3 regions of the Mesorhizobium sp. M0563 genome follow, and region 1 is predicted to be linked to each of the others. Evidence: riboswitches for the same ligand, from Rfam matches in the RefSeq annotation. Region 1 holds a riboswitch; each other region holds the start of a gene.
What was found. A riboswitch is a leader RNA that binds a small molecule or an ion and turns the genes downstream of it on or off. The one in region 1 is predicted to bind cobalamin.

Region 1 (5,167 bases):
CGCGCTGGTCTCCGGCAAAGACGAGATAGTTAGTCAAGGCGGTGAACATGAACGAGACGGCAAGCCCGGCGAGGATCAGCCGTTCGGGGCCTTGCCCCCTCACCCGCGAAACCAGCAAAAGCACGATGCCGGCGGCCAATACGCCGCCCGTGAAGGCCGCGACCGGCAACGTCCAGATACCGAAATGGTCGCCAAAAATGGTGATGACGGAAACCGCGCCGGCCGCGGCTCCGGACGACAGGCCGAACAAGAACGGATCTGCGAGGTCGTTGCGCGTTACCGTCTGCAGCAGCGCGCCGATGACGCCCAGCCCGGCGCCGACACAGATGGCCATAATCGTGCGCGGTAGCCTAAGATCGAGGACGATCTTGGCAATCGGGATCTTGCCGGCCGGACCGGACACAATGTCTCCGTCCAGCCCGGCGGCATGTCCGAGCGCAACAATCACGTCGCTCAACGCGATGACCGTCGATCCATAGGCAATCGACAGCAGAGCAAGAGCGGCAATCGCTGCTGCTCCTGCTGTCATCGCCAATTCGAACGCTCTCTGGCGCAAGCTCAGAAAGCTTCCGGGTGCATCGCCCTGGCGATCTTGCCGATCGCCTCGATGTTGGCAGGCCCAGGCGTCAGTTCGGCATAGCGCAGCGCAATGAAGTGCTCATTTTTGACCGCCTCAGTCTCCTTCATCGCCGGATGAGCTTTCAGGAAATCGAGCAGTTTTCTGTAGCCGCCGTCCTGGTAGTCGAGCAGGATAAGAAATTGCGGATTGCGGGCCGCCACCGTCTCCCAATCCGTATTGCCCCAGCTCGTCGGCATGTCGGCCATGATGTTGTCGCCGCCGGCTGCGGCGATCATGGCGCTGGGGATCGCGAACTTGCCTGATGTGAAGGGTTTGTCTTCGCCGGAGTCGTAAAGAAACACACGCGTTCCCGTGCGGTCGCCGATCTTTGCCGTGATATCGGCGAGCTGCGCCTTCCAGTTCGAAACAAGCTTTCCCGCCTCCGCCTCCTTGCCAAAAATCTTGCCCAGCTTTTCGACATCACCATAGAGCAGGTCCATCGAGGCTGCGGGGCGGTTCTGGTCGAGATGGACGCAACTTTCCGTCAGCACCAGCGTCTTGATACCGTGCGGGGCCAGCGTATCGGGCGTCACCTCGCCGCCAGGCTTCATGCCGTAATACCAGCCGGCGAAGAAGAAATCGGGCTCGACGGCGACGAGGTTTTCGAGGGTCGGGTATTTCGGCGCGAGTTCCGGGATCGCGCCCTGCTCGGCCTTGAATTCCGGACCGACCTTATACCATCCGGTGATGCCGGTCAGGCCGACGATCGATGGTTGCAGCCCCAGCGCGAAGGCCATCTCCGCCATGTTCAGATCTTGGATGACGGCGCGCTTCGGCGCGGCGTCGAACGTCAGCGGCGTGCCGCAGCTATCAACGGTTACCGGGAAAGCGAAGGCGGTCTGGGCAAGTAGGAGGGAGGCAAAAGACAGTACGAGGCGTTTCACGGATGTTGCTCCTTGGTCAAATCGGGATGTGAAGAGGCGCGGTTCGGAACGTCGAAGACCGTGAGTTCGCGGTCTTCGGTGGGATGGCGCAGCCAAAGCACGTCAACGCCGAAAATCTCGCGGATCAACTTCTTGGTCAGCGCCTCGCGCGGACTGGCAAGCGCCTGCAGGCGGGCCTCGTTCATCACCGCGACCCTGGTGGCAAATGGCGTGACAAGCGACAGATCATGAAGCACCGCCACGACGGTCATGCCAAACTGCGATACGAGTTCGAGAAGGTCGCTGCGGGCGCGCGGATCGAGATGATTGGTCGGTTCATCGAGGAACAGGATTTTGGGCTCCTGGGCGATGGCGCGCGCCAACTGGGCGCGTTGCCGCTCGCCACCGGATAGCGAGCCGATCGTGCGGCCGAGCAGCGGCAGCAGGCCGGTTCTGCGAAGTGCTTCAATGACGATGTCGCGTTGCTCGCTCCTCCGTCGCAAGCCGGCATGCGGGACGCGCCCAAGCTCGACGTAGTCGATCACGGCAAGCCGCGGATCAGGCTGGTCGGTCTGGCCAACGACCGCCATGTGCAGTGCCCGCTCGGCGGCCGAAAACCTCTCCAGCCGGCGTCCGGAAAATCTCACATCTCCCGCGCTTGGCCGCAGCGTACCGCATAGCATGCGCAGCAGCGTCGTCTTGCCGGCGCCGTTGGGGCCGATGATGGCGAGGCGGTCGCCCGGCGCTATCGAAAGGCTCACCGCGCTGACCAGGCACCGGCCATTCGTCGTCGCGCTCAGTTCACACGCTTCAAGAAGAGGCTGGGAGGCGTCCAACTTACCGTCACTTTCTCAATGGCGACGGAAGGAAGCTGGACGGACCGGCCGACAAGACCGATGTCCACGTCTCCTCCCGGCACACCCCGTCCGGTCAACTCATGCTGATGGCAGGTCTCCTGGCTCGCGGGTCTTTGCGCCATCCTGCCTTCCCAGCCTTGCCGGCCAGTGGCACTTCGGATTTTGCTAACCGCTTACAGTTGCGGGGGCAGCCACGGCCTCGATCCGAAGATCTCACCGTGTTCCCTTTTCACCCCTTGCCTTTCGACTCGGGGACCATCAGTCAGCCACCCTAGTTTTCCGCCAATCACAGCGCAATAAGTCTTGTCAGAAGGAGCCATATAGACCTCGTGATGTAATAACGTTACATTTAAAAGGACGTTTGCCCGCTTCCTGTCAAGCCTTTTCGCGCGACGCCTGCGACTTGCCGACGACCGTCGCTCTCGATTTGCGCAGTGCGCAATTTCGATCAGACTGCCTCCGCCAGGAAGCGGCACCATAATCTTGCCAATATAAGACATGGCCAATGTAAAGACTGGGCCATGTAAAGACTGGGCCAATGCGGAGACTGAGCCAATGCGAGGTGCCAAATGAATCCGACCGAGAAGGCGCTGTGGTTCGTCGAAAGCCATCTGCCCGAAGCAGTCTCGCTGGACGATGTCGCCAAGAGCAGCGGGGTGTCGCGCTTTCATGTGACGCGGGCTTTCGGCGCGGCTACCGGCCGTTCGGTGATGAGCTACGTCCGTTCTCGCCGACTGACCGAAGCGGCGCGCAAGCTTGGCGCCGGCGCACCCGACATCCTCTCGGTCGCGCTCGACGCCGGCTATGCCTCGCATGAGGCCTTCACCCGCGCCTTCCGCGACCAGTTCGGCACCACGCCGGAACTGGTACGCGCACAAGGCTCGCTCGACAACCTCGATCTTGTGGAGCCGATCCTGATGGACCAGTCCTTTCTCGCCACTCTCGAACCACCGCGTTTTGAGACCAGCCGGCCGTTTCTCATCGCCGGTCTCGGCGAGCGCTACAGCTGCGAAACCAGCGCCGGCATCCCGATGCAGTGGCAGCGGTTCGGCCCCTATATTGGCAACATTCCTGGCGAGATCGGCGACGTCGCCTATGGCGTCTGCGTCAACGGCGACGACGCCGGCAATTTCGACTACATCGCTGGCGTCGAAGTGTCCGATTTTTCGGACCTGCCGAGGGAGTTTTGGCGTGTGCGCGTGCCGGCGCAGAAATACGGCGTGTTCGCCCATCGTGACCATATCTCGACCATCCGCCGCACGGTCAACACGATCTGGAACAAATGGCTGCCAGCCTCTGGGCACGAGATCGCCGATGCGCCGGAATTCGAGCGTTACGGCCCCGAATTTGATCCGCGCAGCGGCAATGGCGGGCTGGAAATCTGGATACCGATCAAAGGGTGAGGCACGGCAGGCCGACGCCGAAGCGCCGGAAGCGCTGCTACAGTTCCAGGTTCCAGTTCTGGCCGACCAGATCCCTGCCGAAGGAATGGTGGCACTCCTCGTTGGTCAATTTAAAGCCCACAGACTCATAGATGTGGCGGGCGGCGGCGAGCACGTCGTTGGTCCACAGCGTCAGTGTCCTGTAACCCGTGGCGCGGCAAAAGCCGATACATTCCTCGACCAGCCGCTTGCCGATGCCGAGACCTCGCGCCGAGGGCTCGACGTAGAGCAGGCGCAATTTCGCCACCGCGTCCGACTGGCGCACGACGAAGACGGAGCCGACGACCTCGCCTTCCCGCTCGGCGATCCAGCTGCGTTCCCATTTCGGATCGAAGGATTTGACGAAGGCACCGAGGATTTCGGCGACCAGCGCTTCATAGGTTTCGTCCCAGCCATATTCCTGCGCGTAGAGCAGGCCCTGGCGATGAATAATCCAGCCGATGTCGCCGACTTGCAGAGGCCGCAGCATATAGGGAATTTTGGGCTCGGCGCTTCCGCCCAGCAAACGCTGCACCGTCTGCATGGCTTTGACCAGCCTGTCCTGTTCGGCATCCGAAAGCCGGTCGAGCAAAGCCGCGACCTGGTCGTGCGAGCCCTGGTTCAGCGGTGCGAAGGCCTGCCGCCCGGCCTTGGTCAGCGCGATCGACGAGCGCCGCGCATCCGCCTCGATCGTGGCACGCTCGACCAGATCACGCTCCTCGAACTTCTTCAGCAGCCGGCTGAGATAACCGGCATCGAGGCCGAGATCGCGCCCAAGATCCGTGGCGGTCAGGCCATCGCGATGCGCCAGCTCATAGAGCACCCGCGCCTCGGTCAGCGAGAAGGTGCTTTTCAGCAGCCCTTCGTCGAGCAGCCCGATCTGGCGGGTATAAAAGCGGTTGAAGGCCCGCACCGCGTCGATCCGCTCCTTGCCTGGGTGATGATGAATGGTCATGGCATCCTCCTCCGGGCAAGATCAGCGATTTAGTTGACTTGGTCAAGTATCTGTTTGAAGCATCCGTTTGAAGCAATTGTCCTGATGATGCTCACCGGGCGCCTTGACTCGCGCGAGTTGCCAGACTATTTCAGCGCCACGTTAGCACTCCCCCAAGATGAGTGCTAACCATGTCCGGCGCCGCCGGACGGAGGAACTGTTATCACCATTCTCATCGAGGAATAAAAAATGGCAAAGTCGAAGTTCCGCCCGCTTCATGACCGCGTGGTCGTTCGTCGGGTCGAATCCGAATCCAAGACCGCGGGCGGGATCATCATTCCCGACACGGCGAAGGAAAAGCCGCAGGAAGGCGAGATCATCGCCGTCGGTTCCGGCGCCCGTGACGAAGCCGGCAAGCTCGTCCCGCTGGACGTCAAGGCCGGCGACCGTATCCTGTTCGGCAAGTGGTCGGG
Region 2 (5,167 bases), on a different contig from region 1:
AAGCAAGAACAAAATTGCTGTGCCCAAAGAATAATCGCCCCAGCTTTGCGCTTCTCATTCCCTGCCTTTGACGTTCGAGGTTGGCGAAATCCGAAGCGCCATCCAATCTCCCCCCTCGCGGGGGAGATGTCCGGCAGGACAGAGGGGGGCGCGAAGGATCGCCAGCCTCTTGACCGTTCACCTGCTAATGACGGTCTGACGACGTAGTTGTCTCCGACTGACAGGCCGAGGGACAGTGCCCCCCTTTGCCCTGCCGGGCATCTCCCCCACAAGGGGGGAGATCGGCAGCTTCGCCGGCGCCGCCTGCTCCGAAACGCCCTTCCCCGATCGCCAAACCCCTCAGAACTCTATCCCTTGCTGCGCCTTCACGCCGGCGGAGAAGTGGTGCTTGGTCACGCCCATCTCGGTGACCAGATCGGCTGCCTCGACCAATACCGGCTTGGCATTGCGGCCGGTGACGACGACATGCAGGCCCTCGCGACGCGCCTTCAGCGCTGCGACCACCTTTTCGAGGTCGAGATAATCGTAGCGCAACGCGATGTTGAGTTCGTCGAGCACCACGAGGCTGATCGACGGCTCGGCCATCAGCTCGAGCGCCTTGGCCCAGGCGGCCTCAGCGGCCGCGATGTCGCGCTTCAGGTCCTGCGTTTCCCAGGTAAAGCCCTCGCCCATGGCGTGCCAGACGACGCGGTCGCCGAAGCAGGCAAAAGCATCCTTCTCGCCGGTGTGCCATTTGCCTTTGATGAACTGGACGACGCCGACGCGCTTGCCGTAGCCGAGCATTCTGAGCGCCAGCCCGAAGGCGGCCGTGGTCTTGCCCTTGCCCGGACCGGTGTTGACGATCAACAGCCCTTTCTCGACCGTCTTGGCTGCAACCTCGGCGTCCTGCACCGCCTTGCGCTTGGCCATCTTCGCGCGGTGGCGTTCCTCGTCCTTGGGATCGATGTGGTCGGTATCAGCCATGTCATTTCACCCTGAGCGGCAGCCCCGCCACCATCAAAAGCACGGTGTCAGCGACGGCGGCAACGTCCTGGTTCAACCGGCCGGCCGCGTCGCGAAACCGTCTTGCCAGCGCATTCTCCGGCACGATGCCCTGGCCGACCTCGTTGGACACCACGAACCAGGGTCCACGCGGCCGCGACAGCACATCTGCCAGCCTTCGGCATTCGGCCTCGACATCATGTTCGGCCAGCATATGGTTGGTCAGCCACAGCGTCAGGCAATCGATCAGCACCGGCTGGCCGTCAGGCAGTGCCTCGATCGCGCCGGCAAGGTCGAGCGGCGCCTCGATGGTCGTCCAGCCGGCGCTGCGGCGCGAGCGGTGCAGCGCGATCCGTTCGCGCATCTCCTCGTCATAGGCTTGCGCCGTCGCGATATAGCTCCATGGCGCCGGACAGGCACTCACCAGCCTCTCGGCATGCACGCTCTTGCCGGAGCGCGCACCGCCGATGATCAGGGTCAGCGCCCCGGCAGCGCGGTCAGGCAAAGCTGTCGCGCAGGCTGGTCGCCGTGCCGGTGAAGCGGCCGCGCACCACGCCGACGACCGCGCCGAGCACCAGCCAGAACACCAGATTGGTCAGCGTCACCGCCACCACGAACTGATGATGCAGGCCTTCCGGGATTGTCGTCTCGAAGCTGTCGGGCTGCGGCGCGCCGACAATATGCGGCGCCACCATCAACGCCACGGCAAGGACCGCCAGCGGCAGCGATCTGCGGAAGGCGAGCAGGCCGAGACCGGCGGCGGTCGCCACCACCGTTGCCCACCACCAGATCTGGCGTTGGACAAGGTCGGCCGCCGGCATTGCCGGCAATTCCGGCGGCAGGCCGAGGCCCGGCGCCAGCGTGAACACGGCAAAGCCGGCAAGCCCCCAGAACAGGCCCTGGCGCCAATTGCCGATGCCGCCGGCGAACTCCGAAACCGCAACCAGGACCAACGCGAAGCCGATGCCGGTGACGATATTGGCAACGACGCTGAAGGCAAAGCGTTCGAAACCGTCGGCCGGCGCCCAGCCTTCGTCCTCCGCCGGAGCCATTGCTTCAGCCGGTGCCGGCGCGGCGCTGCTTATAGCCATCGTGCCCCCGGCGTTTTCGACCGGTGCCGCAGGTGCCGCGGCATGGTCATGGCCGCCGCCGGCCTGTTCGTAGACTTCCGCCTTCAGGATCAGCGGCACCGTGGCATAGGCCTGCATGCAGGCGAGAACGACGCCGGCCACGAGCCCTGCGATCGCCGCGATGAACACGACGTTGCGAAACAGTGTCATGATGTCAGCCCCTTGTCAGTGGCAGGGAAAGCCCATCGAGTGGCGATAGTCGTGGGCGGCATTGTGGACCGCATCGATGTGCGAGAAGCCGACAAAGCCCATGACGAAAATGCCGAGGAATGCAGCAAGCGCCAGCTGCATGAAACGCGACTGCGAGGAGACGGAAGCGCCGAGCGAGACGGAAGCGGTATTCATGTCTTGTCCTTTCGCCCTCCACCCGAGGGCATAGAAGTCAGTTTCCTGTCGCCGGCAGGTCTCCTGGCTCGCGGATCAGCGCCCTTCCCCACCTTCCCGAAGAAAATCTTCAGTGGCATATGGAGAGGACTACCGCACACAGTTGCGGGGGCAGCCACGGCATTGGGCAAGAATTTCGCCCGCACCGCATTCCCTCTTGGTTCCAAACGGAACCGACGACATCAGCGACTATAGGCAGAATCGCCGCGCCCGGCAAACCAAATTCCGCCGGATCGTGTGGCGAATGCGCCGCCTCGCCAAGCTCGCCGGCCGGCGCCGCAATTGACAATTCTCACAGCCGGGTGTCGGCTGGCGGATGGGGAGGAAGCCGGCATGCAACCCAGCCCGAATGAGCGCGGTCCCTATAACGGCCTGACGCAGGCCGAGCCGACGCTGCCGTCATCGGCCTATTGGGACATCGCAGGCTATCAGCGCGATCTCGAGGCCATCTGGTATCGCAACTGGCTGCTGGTCTGCCGCGAGGCCGACCTTGCCCAGCCGCTGGCATTCAGGACGTTTCGCATAGGCACGCAGGAGATCGTCGTGCTGCGCGACGAGACCGGCGAATTGCGCGCCTTCCACAACACCTGCCGGCATCGCGGCTCGCAGCTTTGCCAGCAGAGCGAAGGACGGCTGAAGGCGCGGCTCATCACCTGCCCCTACCACGCCTGGTCCTATTCGCTGCGCGGCGATCTGGTGCGCGTGCCATCGAAATCGCTGCCGGACGGTTTCGACAAGGCCGATCATCCGCTCTACCGCGTAGCACTGTCGGTGTGGAGCGGTTTCGTTTTCGTCAACCTCGCGGAAGACGCTGCCGGTTCGGCTGAAACATCCTTCGATCCGGCATCCGGCAACCTCGCCAACTGGCCGCTGGAAACGCTGCTGAGCGGCCATGTGCTGCGCAAGGTTATGAACTGCAACTGGAAGATATTTTGGGAGAACTTCAACGAGTGCCTGCACTGCCCTGGCGTCCACAAGGACCTGTCGCGGCTGGTGCCGATCTATGGCCGCGGCCTGATGGGCCGGCACGACGACCCCGAATGGGCGCGCCACGCCGACAATGACGCGCCGGAATTTGCCGGCGGCTTGCGGGCCGGGGCCGAAACCTGGTCGCGCGACGGGCGCGTCCACGGCTCGGTCTTTTCGAGCCTGACGCCGGCCGAGCGTGCTGCCGGGCAGACCTATGCCACCAACTTGCCGTCGATGTTCGTCGTCGGCCATGTCGACTATGTCAGGACCGTGCGGCTGGTGCCGCTTGGGCCGGAGCAGACCGAACTCACCGCCGAATGGCTTTTTTCGCCCGAAGCGCTCGTCGATCCGGCTGCGGATATCGACAACATCGTCGCCTTCGGTACCCAGGTGCTGGAGGAAGACGCTGATATCTGCGAGGTCAACCAGAAGGGCCTGCGCTCGATGCGCCATAAGGCCGGCGTGCTGATGCCCGAGGAATATGATTTGCACCGCTTCCACAACTGGGTGCGCGAGCGGCATGCGGCGCTTGAACATCAAAGCGATTTGGGCAGATAGCGCCAAGTGACGAAGCCGCAGACCGCCGCCAGCAGGCCGAGCGTCGCGAAAACCGCGCCCAGGCCGAAGAACGCCAGCACCACTGAATAGACCAGCGGCGGCGTCAGCTCGGAAAAGTCGAGATAGGTGCGGTAGACCGCCGCCATCTGCGCCCGCTCATACGAGCGCACCGAGCGCATGAACGCGGTCGAGCCCAGCGCATCGAGCGCGATGGTGAAGAAGGCACCGCAAAGCAGCAACGCGCCGGTGACGAGCGGCGCGGCCTCGCCGACGGCGCCGGCCGCCAGCAGCGTCGCCGACATGGCGAAATAGGCAAACGTCATGGTGCGCCGGCCGCCGAAACGCTTTCCCGCCCTGCCCCAGAAGATGGCCATGAACAAAAGCGCATTGCCGGCCGAAACCAAGAGGCCACCGGCGAGCTCGCCCTCGCCGGTGATCACCATGAACAGCGGCCCATAGACAAAGAACGTCGTCCAGAAGCAGGAACGGCCGAAGGCGATCAGCCAGGCCAGCCTCAGCCTTGGCTGCGCGACGAAGCGGCCGATATTGGCCAGCGGATTGACCGGCCGCGTCTTGCCCGGGCGGATCGACGGGTTGTCGCCAAGCCGGTAGGTCCAGAACAGCGCCAGCAGGGCCATGGCGAAGACGGCCACCGCGCTATGCGCGGCATAGATGCCGAAACGCGTGTAGAGGAAAATGCCGAGCGTCGGCCCGGCGGTCCAGGCAAGCATCGACCACGCCATGCGCAGCGACTCGGCCTGCATGAAATCGGTCTTGCGGATGTGGTCCATGATGTAGAGGTTGAGCGTGATCGCCAGCGCGCTGGCGCCGATGACGCGGCAGAGCATGCCGACCGTTTGGCCAGCAAGCGTATGAGTGACGAAGAACAGCGAGCCGACGGCCAGCAGGCAGGCACCGGCGGTATAGACCCAGCGCCGGGCAAAGCGCCGGATCAACATCGGCATGAACAGCGTCGCCGAGAGGCCGAGCATTGCCACGACCGTGTAGAGGATCGAGACGATCTGCTCGTTGTGCAGGATCTCATAGGCCTGGATCGGGATGACGCTGGAGACGGTGGCGCGCGCGAACGATTCGACCGCATAAAGCGAGGCGAAGGTGCGTGCATCCGCCGGCCGCAAGGCCGC
Region 3 (5,167 bases), on a different contig from region 1:
AAGCTGTGGCGGTGATGATGGCGGCAGGGTTCAGCGCGGCAAACGCGGTTTCGACAAAGGCGAGCGATGCCGGGTCCTTGAGGCTGGAGACGAAAATAGGCACGGGAACCATGCCGCGTGCGCCCAGCGCTTCGAAAAGCGCGTCGATGGGCGCGACATCGGCGGCGAGCAGCATCGAGCGGTAGAACAGGATGGGGATGATGGGGGCGGGTTCGGCGGACGGTAGGTTTAGGCTGCGTTCCGTCGCGCCCCCCTCTGTCCGGCAGGACAGAGGGGGGCGCGAAGGAATGCCGACGCTTGATAAGTCCATTCTTTCTATAACGCCGCGTCCCGGCTCGTAAAATCCCGCCTTTGGCACGCTGACAGGTTCAGCGACCGCCGCACCCGATCCGGCGAGACTTGCCAACCTCTGCACCAGCGCCGTCATATTCGCCGGGCCACCTTCGCGGAAATAGTCGAGCAGACCATCAAGTTCCTGGCGCGGCAGCGTCGAGCCTTCGATCAGCCGCAAATCCTCGTCGTGGCTCTCGCCCGGTAGGAGCGCCAGCTTAATACCGCGATTTCGCGCGACAACGGCAAGCTGGTCGCAGCCGTAGCGCCACCAGTCGTAACCGCCGAGGATGCGGACCAGGACGACCTTGGCGTGGCGGGCGACGCTGTCGATCCAGAGGTCGACGGACATCGGGTGGCGCAGGTCGCGCAAGGCGGCGAGCCGCATCGACGGCAGGCGGTCCGCATCTGCCTTCCACGCCGCCGCCAGCCCGGCGAGGTCGCTGTCGGTGAGGGACAGCGCCACGACATCCGCAGGCGTTTGCCTGAGATCGACAGGCTCGGCGAGATCGTCGAGCGAGGCGGATGTGGTGGTGAGGATGTGCATCGCGGCTCGTACCTGGGATCAGCCGGCGAGGATACGCTCGATCGCCGGGCGGTTCAGCCCTTTCAGGCCGATGACGACGAGGCGCGAGCGGCGATCGTCTTCAGCGGTCCAGGCGCGGTCGTAATAGTGGTTGACGCGCGGACCGACGGCCTGCAGCAAGAGCCGCATCGGCTTGCCGCCGACGTCGACGAAACCCTTGACGCGCAATACGTTTTCTTCCTCCGCCGCCGTGGCGACGCGTTGTGCCAGCTCGTCCGGGTCGGACACCGACGCAATGTCGATGACGAACGAGTCAAAGTCGTCATGTTCGTGGTCGAGCTCGTCGTCGTGATGGGTCTTGCGGTTCTCGATGTCGTCCTCGACGGCGAGACCAAGGCCGAGCAGCACCGACGGATCGACCTTGCCTTGCGAGGTCGGCACGATCTTCACCGCCCGCGCAACATGCTTGCCGATGACGGCATTGGCGCGCGCCGCGCCGGCTGCGTCCAGCAGGTCGCTCTTCGACAGGATGATCAGGTCGGCACAAGCGAGCTGGTCTTCGAACACCTCCTCGACAGGATCGTCATGGTCGAGCGTCTCGTCCTGCGCGCGCTGCGCCTGCAGGGCGTCCATGTCGTTGGCAACGCGGCCATCAGCCAGCGCCGGCCCGTCGACGACGGCGATGACGCCATCGACCGTGACGCGGCTTTTCACCGACGGCCACTGGAAGGCCTGGACCAGCGGCTTGGGCAGGGCCAGCCCGGACGTCTCGATCAGGATGTGGTCGACCTTCGGCGTCAGCGACAGGATCTGGTCGAGCGCGGGGACAAAGTCGTCGGCGACAGTGCAGCAGATGCAGCCATTGGCCAGCTCGACGATGTTTTCCTCGGGGCAAGTGTCGATGCCGCAGCCCTTCAGGATCTCGCCGTCGATGCCGATATCGCCGAACTCGTTGACGATGATGGCCAGGCGCTTGCCTTTGGCGTTTTCGAGCAAATGGCGGATCAGCGTCGTCTTGCCGGCGCCGAGAAAGCCGGTGACGACGGTGCAGGGGACGCGCGAAACGTTGGCGGCCGAATCTGGGGAAGTCATATCAAGTCCTTCAAAAGGTCGAGGGGAGGGATGCGGGCAACCAAGCCGCGCTTCAGGCAATCGGGACGGCCGCGCCACGGAATGAGGCCGTCCGTCGAAGTAGCGAACAGCTTTGCCCCCGTCACCAGATCGGTGCCGCTGGTCGTGGTCAGGTCGCCGAAGACATAGCTCCAGCAGCCGTCGCGCAGCATCGCGGCGCTGAGCCGGCGCTTGCAATTGCCGAGGCATTCGACGGTGCGGATTTTAATGTTTTCGCTGGAAGCGGCGCGGCGCGTGTGCTCGGCGAGCAGTTCGCCGGCGCGGGGATAAGCGTCCGAACCGGTCTCGTCACGGCAGGACGAGCAGACGATGACGGTAACGCCGGCCGGGGAATCACCATGGCCGGACAATAAATCCGCTGTCTCAGCCGGAAAACTGCTGTCGCGTTCCAAATCAGGCTCCTTGCCCGGAAAACCCGCCAGGCGATCGGATTCTTATGTCCTAGACGGCAGGTCTCCTGGCTCGCGGGTCATCGCCTGGGTGCCGCCTTCCCGGGAATATCCCAGTGGTTTTCGGCCTTGGCTCGTCGCTTACAGTTGCGGGGACAGCCGCGGATTTGAAATCGAGATTTCGCACCGCATTCCCTCTTGGCCCTTGCCGTTGCGGGCAGGGGACCGTCTGGAACGGATTTAGGCTTGTGAAGGCAGTCGTGTCAACGCACGTCTATGACGCGGCGATATCTGCGAGCGGCTGGCCGAGGTCGCCGGCAGCCGTCACCTCGATGCGCTCGAGCCCGAGCCAACCCTGCATCTGCTTCAATTCCTCGAAAAGGGCGGCGGCAGTTTGCGGCGGGGCGCCGGGCTCCGAATAGGCGGCATGGACGCGCAATACGCCGGCCGGGCGGTCGGCCCTGAGGTCGACGCGCCCGACGATGCTGTCGCCGAGCAGGAACGGCAGCACATAATAGCCATACTGGCGCTTTTCGGCCGGCGTGTAGATCTCGATGCGGTAGTGGAAGTCGAACAACCGCTCGGTGCGCGACCGCTCGAAGACGACGGGATCGAACGGCGCAAGCAAGGCGCGCGCCTCGATCCTGCGCGGCAAACGGGCGTCCTTGTGGAGATAGGCTGTTTTGCTCCAGCCTTCGACGCTCACCGGCAACAGGTCGCCAGCCTCGACCAGTTCCTCGATGCGGCCCTTGATGTCGGCGGGCGAGAGGCGGAAATAGTCGCGCAGATCGCCCGCCGTGGCGACGCCATGGGCGCGGGCGGAGATGCGCAGCAGTTCGCGGTGGGCGTCCGCGGGGGACGGAACTGGCAAAGCGAGTACCGTTGGCGGCAGCACGCGCTCCGGCAGATCGTAGAACCGCTCGAAACCACGCCGGTGCGCCGTGGTGATGCGGCCCGCCCAGAACAGCCATTCGAAGGCATGCTTGGCATGGCTCCAGCCCCACCAGCCGCCCGAGCCCTTCTGGCCTTCGAAAGCCGACGCCGCGATCGGGCCTCGTTCAGCGACCTCGCGATAGATGTCCTCAATGTAGGCGGCGTGCTCGCGGCCCCATTTTGCCAGTCCGCTGTACATTTCCTCGCCGCGCTCGGCCCGCCGCATGCGCCAGCGCATCAGCGGATAGGTCTCGACGGGCAAGAACGAGGCTTCATGCGCCCAATATTCGAAGACCATGCGCTTGCGTGTCACCGCGGCGTCGTCGAGCAGCGCCAGCTTGTAGGGGCCAAGCCGCGAATAGAGCGGCATATAATGGGCGCGAACCACGGCGCTGACGGAATCGATCTGCAGCAGGCCGGTACGTGCAAGCACCCGGGCCAGATGCCGGCGGTCAGGCGTGCCGCTGGGGCGCGGGTCATTGAATCCCTGTGCCGCAAGCGCAATGCGACGGGCCAGGGCAAGCGAGATTTTTTCCTTCATGAAGGCGGTATCCGGACGATGTTAGACAGAGAAAATGACCTGCGATTCCGCCCCATGCTAGCAAGGTTTTGGCGGTATCTATGTCAGGAGAGAAAAGTGGAGTGAAAAGTGAAGGAAATCAAACAGGAGCGGATCGGACCAGTTTTCCCGGATATGCCGTCCAGCACCGCGATTTGAACAAGGTTTGACTTGCTTCGCCGAAAGCGCTGCGCTAACCCTCGCCGCGTTGCAGCATAGAGCCCCCTTAAAACGGTTCAGTGGTTAATCTGTCACGCTTCCGCAAGTGGGTCCGGTGCTGTAATCAGAGTGGATTGGCCGCCAACGGAAAACTGCAGCATGAACGCACTTTTAGGTTCGTACCTGCCCATCGTCCTGTTCATCGGCGTGGCGCTGGTCGTCGGCCTGGCGCTGCTCGCCGCACCGTTCCTGGTGGCTTACCGCAACCCCGATCCGGAAAAGCTTTCCGCCTATGAGTGCGGCTTCAACTCGTTCGACGACGCCCGCATGAAGTTCGACATCCGCTTCTACCTGGTGTCGATCCTGTTCATCATCTTCGATCTGGAGGTGGCCTTCCTGTTTCCTTGGGCAGTGTCGTTCAGTCAGATCGGCATGCTCGGTTTCTGGTCGATGATGGTGTTTTTGGCGGTGCTGACCATCGGCTTTGCCTATGAATGGAAAAAAGGAGCGCTGGAATGGGATTGAACGACAGTTCCGGCACGCTCGTCGCGCCGAAGCCCAAGGGCCTCATCGACCCCAACACCGGCAGACCGGTGGGGGAGGATGATCCGTTCTTCCTGGAGATCAACAACGAACTCGCCGACAAGGGTTTTCTCGTCACTTCGACCGAGGCGCTGATCACCTGGGCGCGCAGCGGCTCGTTGATGTTCATGACCTTTGGCCTCGCCTGCTGCGCCGTCGAGATGATCCACACCTCGATGCCACGCTACGACAGCGAGCGTTTCGGTGTCGCGCCGCGCGCGTCTCCGCGCCAGTCCGACATCATGATCGTCGCCGGCACGCTGACCAACAAGATGGCGCCGGCGCTGCGCAAGGTCTACGACCAGATGCCGGAGCCGCGCTACGTCATCTCGATGGGCTCCTGTGCCAATGGCGGCGGCTATTATCATTATTCCTATTCGGTGGTGCGCGGCTGCGACCGCATCGTGCCGGTCGACATCTACGTGCCCGGCTGCCCACCGAGCGCTGAAGCGCTGCTCTACGGCATCCTTCTGCTGCAGAAGAAGATCCGCCGCACCGGCACGATCGAACGGTGAGCGGCATGACCCAGGCGTTGAATGACCTCTCGACCTATCTTGG

Region 2: linked by a shared signal. The riboswitch ahead of NKI50_RS00990 (CbtB domain-containing protein) and the one ahead of NKI50_RS22435 (ABC transporter ATP-binding protein) in region 1 are both predicted to bind cobalamin.
Region 3: linked by a shared signal. The riboswitch ahead of NKI50_RS00805 (DUF1636 family protein) and the one ahead of NKI50_RS22435 (ABC transporter ATP-binding protein) in region 1 are both predicted to bind cobalamin.

What each region holds. Positions count from the first base shown of each region.
Region 1 covers NZ_JAMYQV010000019.1:38,450-43,616, forward strand. The annotation lists gene NKI50_RS22425 (FecCD family ABC transporter permease) at 1-529, opposite strand, end outside; gene NKI50_RS22430 (ABC transporter substrate-binding protein) at 559-1,503, opposite strand; gene NKI50_RS22435 (ABC transporter ATP-binding protein) at 1,500-2,318, opposite strand; cobalamin riboswitch at 2,411-2,614, opposite strand; gene NKI50_RS22440 (GyrI-like domain-containing protein) at 2,909-3,742, shown strand; gene NKI50_RS22445 (bifunctional helix-turn-helix transcriptional regulator/GNAT family N-acetyltransferase) at 3,780-4,715, opposite strand; gene groES (co-chaperone GroES) at 4,944-5,167, shown strand, end outside.
Region 2 covers NZ_JAMYQV010000001.1:202,763-207,929, reverse strand. The annotation lists gene cobO (cob(I)yrinic acid a,c-diamide adenosyltransferase) at 340-963, opposite strand; gene cobU (bifunctional adenosylcobinamide kinase/adenosylcobinamide-phosphate guanylyltransferase) at 965-1,486, opposite strand; gene NKI50_RS00995 (CbtA family protein) at 1,479-2,261, opposite strand; gene NKI50_RS00990 (CbtB domain-containing protein) at 2,277-2,456, opposite strand; cobalamin riboswitch at 2,493-2,688, opposite strand; gene NKI50_RS00985 (aromatic ring-hydroxylating oxygenase subunit alpha) at 2,829-4,022, shown strand; gene NKI50_RS00980 (MFS transporter) at 4,001-5,167, opposite strand, start outside.
Region 3 covers NZ_JAMYQV010000001.1:167,253-172,419, forward strand. The annotation lists gene NKI50_RS00795 (cobaltochelatase subunit CobN) at 1-877, opposite strand, end outside; gene cobW (cobalamin biosynthesis protein CobW) at 896-1,948, opposite strand; gene NKI50_RS00805 (DUF1636 family protein) at 1,945-2,379, opposite strand; cobalamin riboswitch at 2,418-2,621, opposite strand; gene NKI50_RS00810 (winged helix-turn-helix domain-containing protein) at 2,651-3,850, opposite strand; gene NKI50_RS00815 (NADH-quinone oxidoreductase subunit A) at 4,187-4,552, shown strand; gene NKI50_RS00820 (NuoB/complex I 20 kDa subunit family protein) at 4,543-5,124, shown strand; gene NKI50_RS00825 (NADH-quinone oxidoreductase subunit C) at 5,130-5,167, shown strand, end outside.